One region of the Microbacterium sp. NPDC087591 genome, then DNA from elsewhere that is predicted to be linked to it. Evidence: predicted binding sites of a transcription regulator. Region 1 holds the regulator's gene; the other holds the start of a gene.
What was found. The regulator LexA, encoded in region 1, represses DNA repair genes until DNA is damaged. The targets are predictions, from matches to a motif close to TCGAACANNTGTTCGA.

Region 1 (5,852 bases):
GGCTCAGGCGGTGAAGGAGCCAGCGCCCCGAGGGGTCATCGGCATACAGCAGTGCGTCGTCGGCGATCCACTCGGGTTGCAGTGCGGCCAGAGTGGGGATCGTGGCCGTCGCGCCACCGTCCACCGTGGCGATCCGCAGCGCGGCGGCATCCCACGGCATGCGCCCTTCGCTCCACTCGACCCACGCGATCCGCGAGCCGTCGGGAGAGAGGGCAGGATGCGCGAAGAAGGAGGCGCCGTCGGCGATCGTCTGGATCGCCGACGCGTCGTCGGACGCGGAGCCGTCCAGCGGAATGATCACGATCGCGCGCCGGTGCGGCTCGGATGTCAGATCCTCGCGCACCGCGAGCAGGCGGCCGTGCTGCCACCGCAGACCCCCGTGCGCCGGCCCCTCGGGTGTCAGCGGCATCGGCTCGCCATCCGCGGTGAGACGGTAGACGCGCTGATCCGTGGCGTCGACGAAGTACAGGATGCCGTCGGGATCGGCGGTCCAGGCGCCTCCGCCGTACTCGTGCACCCGCGATCGCGCGTTCCAGGGGCCGGGCAGCACCTCCCGTCCCGTCGACGACCGCACGGTGACGCGCCCGCCTTCGGCCGGGACGGACTCGCCCCACCAGATCTCGTCTCCCACGAACCGCGCTCCGTCGATGCGCGGTGATGAGCCGGCGACCGATGCCGCCGAGAAGGGAGAGGGCCAGGACCCGTAGGGCGAAGTCATACGTCGAGCCTATTCGTGCCCGGAGACGGAGACGGCGACGGAGGCGGCGCTCAGCGCTGCGGGAGGAGTCGGGGCAGGATGCGGACCAGCGCGACCATCACGACGAGCTCCACCAGCGTCTGGGTGACCACCACGAGCGGTGCGAGCGCGAGGGCCGGGGGAAGCGCCAGTGCGAGGGGGAGCACCACCAGTGAGTTGCGCGTCACCCCGCTGAACGTCAGCGCGCGTGACGACGCGGGATCCAGGCGGGTCATGCGCGCGACGAGGATGCCGAGCGCGACGAGGACCACCGCGAAGGCGATGTAGAGGGGCACCACTCGGGCGAGCGCGCCGAACTGCGCACCCACCCCGCGCACCTGTGACGCGACGACGACCATCAGCGTCGCGATCATCAGCGGCACCATCGCGGTGAGCAGCCCGCTCTCGATCGCCCGCATGAGCGGGAATCGGCGGACCAGCGTCTGCACGAGGGCGGCGGCGCTCAGCGGAAGGAGGATCAGGAGCACGAACGCCCGGATGAACGGAGCGGCGTCGATCAGCGGGGCGGCATCCGAGCCGAGGAACAGCAGCAGATACAGCGGCAGCAGGAGCATCTGGGCCAGCATGAGCAGCGGAGCGGCCGCGAGCAGCTTCGACGCAGCCCCGCCCGCGAGCCTCGTGAAGACGATGACGTAGTCGACGCACGGTGTGAGCAGCACGAGGAGCATGCCGAGCAACAGGGCGTTGTCGTCTGCCACGAAGCGGGACAGGGCGTACACGACGAGCGGGACCAGCACGAAGTTGAGCACCCCGAGCGCGCAGAGGAATCCGGCGTCGCGCAGGGATTCCCCGACCCGGCGGAAGGGCACCGACAGGAAGGTCGCGAACAGCAGCAGTCCGAGCACCGGTTCGATCGCGAGCTCCAGGGACCCGCTCCCGGGAACGGCGAGGCCGAGACCGAGACCGATCAGGATGGCCGCGAGATACAGAGCGACCTGATGTCGCTCCAGCCACGGGGTGCGCGTCGTCTCAGCCATGGCCTCCCACTGTACGAGGGTGACGGAGTCGCGCCGGCGAACCTCGCGTCGAGGGAGTGTGCGGTCGAGGGTCAGACGGCGCGGAGCACGGCGACGACCTTGCCGAGCACCGTGGCCTCGTCGCCCAGTATCGGTTCGAACGCGGAGTTGCGCGGCAGCAACCAGGTGTGGCCGTCGCGACGACGGAAGGTCTTGACGGTCGCCTCGTCGTCCAGCATCGCCGCGACGATCTCGCCGTTCTCGGCGCTGTTCTGCGAGCGGATGACGACCCAGTCGCCGTCGCAGATCGCGGCGTCGATCATCGACTCCCCGGAGACCTTGAGCATGAACAGGTCGCCCTTGCCGACGAGTTGACGGGGGAGGGGGAAGATCTCCTCGACCTGCTGCTCCGCCGTGATCGGCACGCCGGCGGCGATGCGTCCGACGAGGGGGACGAGCGCTGCGTCGCCGACCGGCGTCGCCACATCGGCAGGGTTCTCCGTGCTGGAGCCGGGGAGATCGATCAGAACCTCCATGGCCCTGGTCTTGCCGGGGTCGCGACGGAGGTAGCCGCTCAGCTCGAGCTGCCCGAGCTGGTGGGTGACGCTGGAGAGCGACTTGAGCCCGACCGCGTCGCCGATCTCGCGCATGCTCGGCGGGTACCCCTGCTGGGCGATCGAGGTCTGGATGACCTCGAGGATCGCCATCTGCTTGGGGCTCAGGCTCTTCCGACGGCGCGTGCGCGGTGCCTCCGGCTCGGGGGCTGAGTTCTCGCTCATGATGCTCCTTCGGTGCACGTTTCCGACGCTGCTCTTCGAATGTCGGAGGCCCGTGGTGGGGTGTTCGTATCGAAACCGTATCCGAGAATCATGCGGATCTGGAAGATCTGTTCGAGCGTGTCGGCAGATTGGCGGATGTGGTTTCGAAGAAAGCTTGACAGATGTTCGAACTCGAAGATATCTTCGGAACGTAGCTTCGCATCCAGCCCTCCCGGCCGAGTGCAGGATGCGAACGCTACGCCAACTTCCATCGGCCCTCGCGGCGGGTGGCTGATCCTCCCGACAACGGGGGCGACGCAGAGGAGCACACCATGAGCACCATCACCTTCAGCACTGCAGCAGTCATCCCGGCCCGTCCGGCGACGCGTCTTCGGCTGACGGTTCGCGGTCGCCGCGTGCTTCTCGCCCTCGCCGCTGTGCCTCTTGCCGTCGGCATCGCGTTCGCTGCGATCAGCGGCGGCAGCGCACTCGCCTCGAATGAGAGCACCGGAACGGTCAGCTTCGAGACGGTCACCGTCCTCCCCGGAGACACGCTGTGGTCGATCGCGAGCGAGATCGCGCCGACAGCCGACCCGCGCGAGGTCATCGGTGAGATCAGCCGGCTGAACGTCCTCCAGACCGGCGAGCTGCAGATCGGTCAGACGCTGTCGATCCCGACCCAGTACACGAACTGAACGCGATCCGCGCCGCCGGTCCTCTGCCATAACGATCACCGCGCACCGCCGAGCGTTCTAGCATGGGAAGGGTGACCGCCTCACTCGATGACCTGCCGCTCCGTGACGACCTGCGCGGGCTGGCCCCGTACGGTGCCCCACAGGCGCCGCTTCCGATCGCCCTCAACGTGAACGAGAACACGCATCCGATCCCGGATGAGGTGGCCAGCGACATCCTCGATGAGATCGCTGTCGCGATCCGCGATGTGAATCGCTACCCCGACCGCGAGTTCACCACCTTGCGTGAGGCGTTCGCGACCTACCTGGGGCACGGTCTCGAGGCGGACGCGATCTGGGCGGGAAACGGCTCGAACGAAGTTCTGCAGCACATTCTGCAGGCGTTCGGCGGACCGGGGCGCACCGCCTTCGGGTTCGCTCCGACGTACTCGATGTATCCATTGATCGCGCAGGGGACCGGGGCCCGCTGGGTTGCCGGCACGCGACAGCCCGATTACACGATCACCCCAGAGGAGGCGGCCGCCCAGGTGCGGGACGTCGATCCCGACGTGGTGCTGCTCTGCTCGCCGAACAACCCGACCGGCACTCCGCTGAGCCTCGACGTGGTCGAGGCCGTGTACGAGGCCGCCCGCGGCATCGTCGTGGTGGACGAGGCCTACCAGGAGTTCGCCCCGCGTGAGGCCCCGTCCGCGCTCTCGCTGCTGGACGGCAGGCCGCGTCTGGCCGTCTCGCGCACCATGAGCAAGGCGTTCGCCTTCGCGGGCGCGCGGGTCGGGTACCTCGCGGCAGATCCCGCTTTCATCGATGCACTGCGTCTGGTCCGGCTGCCCTATCACCTGAGCGCGCTGACGCAGGCTGCCGCCGTCGCCGCGCTGCGCAACGCCGATGTCATGCTCGGAATGGTCGACGAGATCGTCGAGCAGCGCGACCGGATCACCGCCACCCTCGAGGCGCTCGGCTACACGCCGCACGAATCATGGAGCAACTTCGTGCTGTTCGGCGGAGTGGCCGATCCGAAGGCCACCTGGCAGAAGCTCTACGACCAGGGCGTGCTGATCCGCGACGTCGGCATCCCCGGTCACCTGCGCGTCACCGCGGGCACCGAGGCCGAGACCACGGCGTTCCTCGATGCGCTGGCCTCGATAGACTCGGCATCATGAGCAGCCTCGCCCTGACCCCGCGCACCGCGAGCCGCGTGCGCGGCACGTCGGAGTCCACCGTCGAACTCGAACTGAACCTCGATGGCACCGGCGCCAGCCGCATCGACACCTCGGTGCCGTTCTTCGATCACATGCTCACCGCCTTCGCGAAGCACTCGCTGACGGATCTCACGGTGCGGGCATCCGGCGACACGCACATCGACGCCCACCACACCGTGGAGGACGTGTCGATCGTGCTCGGCCAGGCGATCCTCGAGGCGCTGGGCGACAAGTCCGGCATCTCCCGCTACGGCGATGCCCTCGTTCCGCTGGATGAGGCGCTCGCGCAGGCGGTCGTCGACATCTCCGGGCGTCCGTACCTCGTGCACGAGGGAGAGCCGGTCGGTTTCGAGCACCACCTCATCGGCGGTCACTTCACCGGCTCCCTGGTGCGCCACTCCTTCGAGGCCATCGCGTTCAACGCCGGCCTCACCGTGCACGTCCGCGTGCTCGGCGGCCGTGACCCGCACCACATCGCCGAGGCGGAGTACAAGGCGTTCGCACGGGCATTCCGTCAGGCCAAGGCTCTCGACCCGCTCGTCGACGGCATCCCTTCGACCAAGGGCGCACTGTGACACGCACCCCGAAGGTCGCTGTCTTCGACTACGAGTCGGGCAACGTCCACTCCGCCGTCAAGGCACTCGCTGCGGCGGGCGCCGATGCGGTCCTCACGCGCAACCGCGCGGAGGCGCTCGAGGCCGATGGTCTGGTCGTGCCGGGTGTGGGTGCGTTCGCCGCGGTACGCGATGCCCTGCACGCGCACGGAGGGGACGAGGTCATCGACCGTCGTCTCGCCGGCGGTCGCCCCGTGCTCGGGATCTGCGTCGGCATGCAGATTCTCTTCGAGCGCGGTGTCGAGCGCGGCGTCGACTCCGAGGGCCTCGGTGAATGGCCGGGCGCCGTCACGGAGCTCAACGCCCCCGTCCTCCCTCACATGGGATGGAACACGGTCAGCCCCGGCGACGACAGCGTGCTGTTCCAGGGCATCGAGGAGGAGCGCTTCTACTTCGTGCACTCCTACGGTGCTCAGTCCTGGGAGCTCGACGTCATCCCGCCGTTCCCGCAGCCGGTGCTGACCTGGACCACATACGGTGATCCGTTCCTCGCTGCCGTGGAGAACGGGCCGCTGTCTGCCACGCAGTTCCACCCGGAGAAGTCCGGAGAGGCCGGCATCCAGCTCCTGCGCAATTGGATCGGCAGCCTCCGCTGATCCCGGAGAACGTCCGCCCGCTCAGAACCCGCGGGCGACGGCCGCTGCGGCAGACAGCCACGCCCGCTGAGTGCGCTTGTGGAGAGCGCCGTAACGGAGCGGGCCGTCGACCATCTCATGATCGAACGGGATGCTGACGACCTCTCGTGACAGCGAGCGATACCCGTTCGTGACGTGTTCGACCTCCGCGGCCGTGGCTTTCGGATCCGCCAGCGAGACGACTGCGACGGATTGACGCGCCAGGCGGGCGGACCTCTCGTCGCGCTCCTCGAGCGCCTCG
Region 2 (5,852 bases), on a different contig from region 1:
CATCCTGCTCGGTCAGGTGCGTGCCACATCAGGTACCGCCACGATCGGCGGGACGGCGTACGCAGAGCTCCGTCAGCCGCTGCGCACCATCGGCTCCGTGCTCGAGGAGACGGCCTACCGCCCTCGCCGCACGGCCAGCCGACAGCTGACGATCGCCGCGAAGGCCAACGGCATCCCGCTCTCCCGTGTCGACGAGGTGCTCGCGCTGGTCGGGCTCGACGGCGAGGGCGATTCGCGCATCGGCGGCTTCTCGCTCGGCATGCGCCAGCGGCTGAGCGTCGCGCACGCGCTGCTCGGAGACCCCGGCGCGCTCGTCTTCGACGAGCCGGCGAACGGTCTCGATCCCGAGGGGATCCGGTGGATGCGACTGCTGATGCGTCGCCTGGCGGATGAGGGCCGCACCGTGCTCGTCTCCTCGCACGTGCTCAGCGAGGTCGAGCAGGTCGCCGACAACGTCCTGGTGCTCTCGAAGGGCCAGCTGGTGCTCTCCAGCGGCATCGAGAAGCTCGCCGACCCGGCCGCCGGCTCGGTCGTCGTGGATGCGGTGGACCGCGCCGCACTCACGACCGCACTCTCGACCGCCGGTTTCGACGTCGAGGTGCTGCGCTCCGGCCTCACCGTGCGCGGCGGGGATGCCGGCACCGTTGGCGCCGTCGCCGCCCAGGCCGGCATCGCGCTGAGCACTCTCGTGCAGCGCGGTCCGACGCTGGAAGACGTCTTCATCGAGCTGGTCCGCGGCGGCAAGCTGGAGCCCCGCGCGTCGGCCGCCGCCTCGCAGCTCACGCTCGCCCCCGCCTTCGCTGTCGCAGCCGATGACGCCGCCGCGTCGACGGATGCCGTCGCGACGGATGCCGCCGCTGACACGGGGACACCGGATGCCGTCGCTGCGGATGCCGCCGCTGACACAGGGGCACCGGATGCCGTCGCGACGGATGCCGCTGATGAGACCCTGATCGCCGAGATCGCCGAGGCCTCGGCGGTGTCGGCTGCGGTGTCCGAATCGGCGCCGTCGGATCCAGCGGCTGCCGCGGCGATCGCCGCCGGCGTCGAATCCGCTCACGACGTACAGGCGCCCTCCGACGAGGACGCCGTCGCCGCCGCAGCTGTCGCGGAGGTCGCGGAGAGCATCCGCGCGTCGGAGAGCGCCCGCCCGCCCGCCGACTCCGACACCGACGAGGAGGACGCGATCGCACAGATCGCCGTCGACGAGGACGCCGCGGCCGCCGCAGCGCTCGCCTCGTCCGGCGACGGCGAGACCGACACGCCTGCCCCCTCGTTCGACGAGATCCTGTTCGGCACTGCGGCTCCCGCCGCCGCACCGGCTTCCTCCGGCGTGGAGGACGAGCCCGTGCACGACATCAGCCAGATCTTCGCGGACCGCGGCGATGAGACGGAATCCTCCGAGGACGACCGCGACACGACCGGGACCCCCGAGGAAGAGGCGGCGCCGGTCGACGAGCCGGTCGAAGCCCGTGACGCGTCCGACGAGGATGCTGCAGACGACACTTCCGCGGGACTCGAGATCTTCGCCGACCTCGATGGCGAGAGCGATCGGGTGTCCGAGGGCGAGCAGTCCGATGGCGAGCAGTCCGAGGGCGAGCAGTCCGATGAGGACCCTCGCTCCGCTGCCGTGAGCTCGATGCTCGCTGCCGCCGCCCGCGCCTACTACGAGGACGAACCGAAGGACTACCCGCTCGGCCCCGAGGGCCCCGAGGGCCCCGAGGGCTCCGAGGGCTCCACGTGGAGCGTCGCCTCCACTGGCGTCATCGACACCGTGCCCGTCGCGGACTCCGTCGAGCAGGAGGCGGGCGACGCTCCGGCATCCGACGAGCACCACGACGACGGCGACCACGAGCACCACGAGCACCACGACGGTGACCACCACGACGGTGAGCACCACGGCGACCACGAGCACCGTCAGGACTGACGGGCGCGGCGCTCCTACAGGCGAGAAGCCCTCCCCGACCTTTCGGTCGCGGAGGGCTTCTCACATGTCATCGGGCTTTCAGGCCGGCCGAGGGCGGATGACCGGACGACGGCTGCCCTTCGTCACCGGCGTCGGCGATGTCGCTACGATCTCCTCGACGTCGGCGGCCTCGCTGGAGACCTCGAGGCGCAGGGCCTGGGTGAGCGAGAGTCCGTGTCGGGTCGTGAGGATCAGGCGCCGATACTGCGCATCGCCGTCGAGGTCGATCACGACGCTCGGACGGCGGCGACGGATCAGCACGAAATCGAGGCTGCCCGCGGCCTTCCAGCTGCCGGCAGCGAGGACACCGGGGATGTGGGTGCCGGGGTTCGGCACACCCCTCAACCAGGTCCATGCGTCGTCGGTCAACTGCACCTTGGTGATGGTCTCGCGCGCGATCCGCAGATTCTCGCGGTGGAAGGTCGCGGCACGTTCGATCGGCGAGAGCACGACCTCCAGTTGCGTCTGATCCAACAGCAACGTCACCATGACTCCAGTCTGCCAGCGCGGTCCTGCCAGTTGTCTGGAAGTTGCTCACAGGAACGCAACGATCCGTTGTCGGAACCCACCATCCGGGCGACGCGCGCGGTACCCGCGCCTGTGGATAACTTCGTCCGAGTGTCGTACATATGTTCTAGGCTAGCAGCATGTCACAGACCCCCTCCGACCACATCGAGCAGCGCGCCGCGCTGCTCGATGCATGGGTGGGGAAGCGGCGCCAGATCGCCCGGCTCGAGGCGGAATCCATGGAGCTGCTCGTCGATCGTCTGCTCCTGCGCGATGCGGAGACACAGGAGAGCCCCTACCACCGCGACACGGTCCACCGGTCGATGATCGCCGAGTACTCCGCCGCCGGCCACATCTCGCAGGGCAGCGTCGAGTACGCGTTCTCCGACGCTGCGTTCCTCGGCTCCGATCACCCCGTGGCCCGCGCGTCGTTCCGTCAGGGCGGGATCACGGCGGCGCATGTGCGCGAGATCGTCCGCGCCGGTGCGGTCGTGCGCGAGGCCGTCCGCGAGGGGAGGGCGGATGCCGCGGCTCTGGAGCTGTACGACACCGCAGCCGTGGTCGTCGCCGAGCACGACACTCCGGCGCGCACTCGCACCCTCGTGCGCCAGATCGCCGCGGCCCTCGCGGGCGAGACACTGGTCGGTCGACACCGCCGCGCAGCCTCGGAGCGGCGCGTCACGATGCGCTCCGTCGACGACGGGCTCGCGCTGATCACCGTGGTGGTGCCCGAGCACCTGGGGGTCGCGATCATGGACCGGCTCACGCAACTCGCCCGCGGGGTCATCGCGGCGCGCCACGACGTCGAGCCGGTGCTCGACCCCGAAGAGCTCGACTCCGGGGAGAACCCGATCTTCCCGGAAGACCTGGACTGGAGCGCGCCCGGGCTCGACGAGTGGGTCATCTTCGGCGAACGGGACACGTTCACCACCGACCCGCTGCCCGAGCCGTGCCCTGTCGAGGTCCCGGCCGATACGCGGACGATCGACCAGGTGCGTACGGACCTGCTGACCGATCTCCTGCTCGCGTCCGCTCCCAGTGAGGCGGCCGGGGCGGGCCTCGACCGGGTCCGGGCCCACGTCCAGGTGACGATCGCCGCGACGACGCTGGCCGGAGCCGATGACCGCCCCGCCGAGCTCGACGGCTTCGGGCCGATCGATCCTGACATCGCCCGCGACCTCGCCGGACGCAATGGCGGCTGGTCCCGGCTCTTCCTCGACCCGACCGGAATGGTCACCCAGACCGACACGTACAGTCCGACCGAGGGCATGCGCCGATTCCTGCGGGCGCGCGACCAGCACTGCCGGTTCCCCGGCTGTCGGATGCCGGTGCACCGCTGTCAGATCGATCACAATCACGACCACGCGCGGGGCGGGCGCACGAGTCTGTCCAACCTCAGTCACTTCTGCGCAGGACACCACGTGCTGAAGCACCCAGATATCGACGAGCGTCATCGGTGGACGGCGCGACAGCTTCCCGATCGGAGCCTGGACTGGGTCAGTCCGCTCGGTCGGCACTACAGCGATGCGCCGCCGCGTCGGGTCATGTTCGTCTGAGTGCGCTCAGGGCCGGGCGGCGGCCGCAGCTTCTGCCGCGATCGGAAGCGCGGCCTCGATGCGCTGGAGCTCGTCTTCACCGTGAGCGGCGGTGAGGAACCAGGCCTCGAAGACGCTCGGCGGAAGCGCGATGCCCTGCTCCCGCAGCGAGTGGAAGAACGGCGCGTAGCGGAACGACTCCTGAGCCTGAGCCTCGGCGTAGTCGCGCGGGGCGGAGGCACGGAACGAGGCGTTGAACAGGCTGCCGGCCTTCGCGACCGCGTGGGTCACACCGGCACCCGCAAGCGCCGCGTCCAGCGCGGCGGAGAGCCGGTCCGCGGCGGCGTCCACCGTCGCGTAGACCTCGGGCGTCGCCAGTCGCAGCGTGGCCAGGCCGGCCGCGACCGAGAGCGGGTTCCCCGACAGGGTTCCGGCCTGGTACACCGGCCCCAGGGGCGCGAGCAGGTCCATGACCTCAGCACGCCCTCCGAGCGCGGCCAACGGCATCCCTCCGCCGACGACCTTGCCGAAGGTGACGATGTCGGGAAGGTACTCCTCCCCCGCAGCGGCCTGCAGACCCCAGAACCCGGCGGGGTGCACGCGGAAGCCGGTGAGCACCTCGTCGAGGATCATGAGTGCGCCATGCGCGTGCGCCGTATCGGCGATCAGACGGTTGAAGCCGGGCAGCGGGGCGACCACGCCCATGTTCGCCGCGGATGCCTCCACGATGACCGCCGCGATGCGGGGGCCGTGCTCGGCGAAGACCGCCGCGAGCGCATCAGGGTCGTTGTAGCCGATCACGAGCGTCTGCGCGGCGATCGGTGCGGGCACTCCCGCCGAGCCGGGCAGCGCGAGCGTCGCGACACCGGAACCGGCCTCCGCGAGGAGCCCGTCCGAGTGGCCGTGGTAGTGCCCGGCGAACTTCACCAGCAGGTCGCGCCCCGTGGCGCCGCGCGCCAGACGGATCGCGGTCATGGTCGCCTCGGTTCCGGTGGACACCAGCCGCACGCGCTCGATCGGCCGCGTCTCGCCGACGCGCACCCGCTCCGCGATCACGGCGGCGAGCTCGACCTCGCCCTCAGTCGGTGCGCCGAACGAGAGACCGCGGGTGGCTGCCTCCTGCACGGCGGCGACGACCTCGGGGTGGGCGTGACCGAGGAGCGCGGGACCCCACGAGGCGACGAGGTCGATGTACTCGACGCCCGCGGCATCCGTGACGGTGGCGCCCTTCGCAGAGGCGAGGAAGCGCGGCGTTCCGCCGACGGAGCCGTAGGCGCGCACCGGGGAGTTGACTCCGCCGGGGATCACCGCCCGGGCAGCAGAGAACAGGTCGTCGTTGCGGTCGGTCATGATGATGCTCCGAAGAAGAGAGGGGTGCGGCTCAGCCGCGCAGCCAGCGGGCGGCCTCGGTCGCCCAGTAGGTCAGGACCGCGTCGGCTCCGGCGCGGCGGATCGACAGCAGGGACTCCAGGATGGCGGCACGACGATCGATCCACCCGTTCGCGGCGGCGGCCTCGATCATGGCGTACTCGCCGGACACCTGGTATGCCCAGACCGGAATGCTGACGGTGTCGCGCACCTCGCGCAGCACATCGAGGAAGGCCATGGCGGGTTTCACCATCACGATGTCGGCGCCCTCGGCCTCGTCGACGACGGCCTCGCGCACGCCCTCGCGGCGGTTGCCCGGGTCGAGCTGATACGTGCGGCGGTCGCCGGTCAGTTGCGAGTCGACAGCCTCACGGAACGGTCCGTAGAAGGCGCTGGCGTACTTCGCGGCGTAGGCGAGGATCAGGGTCTGCGTGAAGCCCTCGGCGTCGAGTGCGGCGCGGATGACGGCGACCTGG

Region 2: a site for LexA is predicted at 2,588-2,603, ahead of ACIOVG_RS09610 (DUF222 domain-containing protein). Genes of this name have one in related genera too.

The regions. Positions count from the first base shown of each region.
Region 1 is NZ_JBIUWU010000003.1:35,895-41,746, reverse strand. It holds gene ACIOVG_RS14720 (prolyl oligopeptidase family serine peptidase) at 1-718, opposite strand, end outside; gene ACIOVG_RS14715 (arsenic resistance protein) at 769-1,734, opposite strand; gene lexA (transcriptional repressor LexA) at 1,806-2,492, opposite strand; gene ACIOVG_RS14705 (LysM peptidoglycan-binding domain-containing protein) at 2,804-3,166, shown strand; gene ACIOVG_RS14700 (histidinol-phosphate transaminase) at 3,229-4,323, shown strand; gene hisB (imidazoleglycerol-phosphate dehydratase HisB) at 4,320-4,937, shown strand; gene hisH (imidazole glycerol phosphate synthase subunit HisH) at 4,934-5,572, shown strand; gene ACIOVG_RS14685 (AAA family ATPase) at 5,594-5,852, opposite strand, start outside.
Region 2 is NZ_JBIUWU010000001.1:2,019,004-2,024,855, reverse strand. It holds gene ACIOVG_RS09620 (ATP-binding cassette domain-containing protein) at 1-1,927, shown strand, start outside; gene ACIOVG_RS09615 (hypothetical protein) at 2,006-2,455, opposite strand; gene ACIOVG_RS09610 (DUF222 domain-containing protein) at 2,614-4,029, shown strand; gene ACIOVG_RS09605 (glutamate-1-semialdehyde 2,1-aminomutase) at 4,036-5,358, opposite strand; gene hemB (porphobilinogen synthase) at 5,390-5,852, opposite strand, start outside.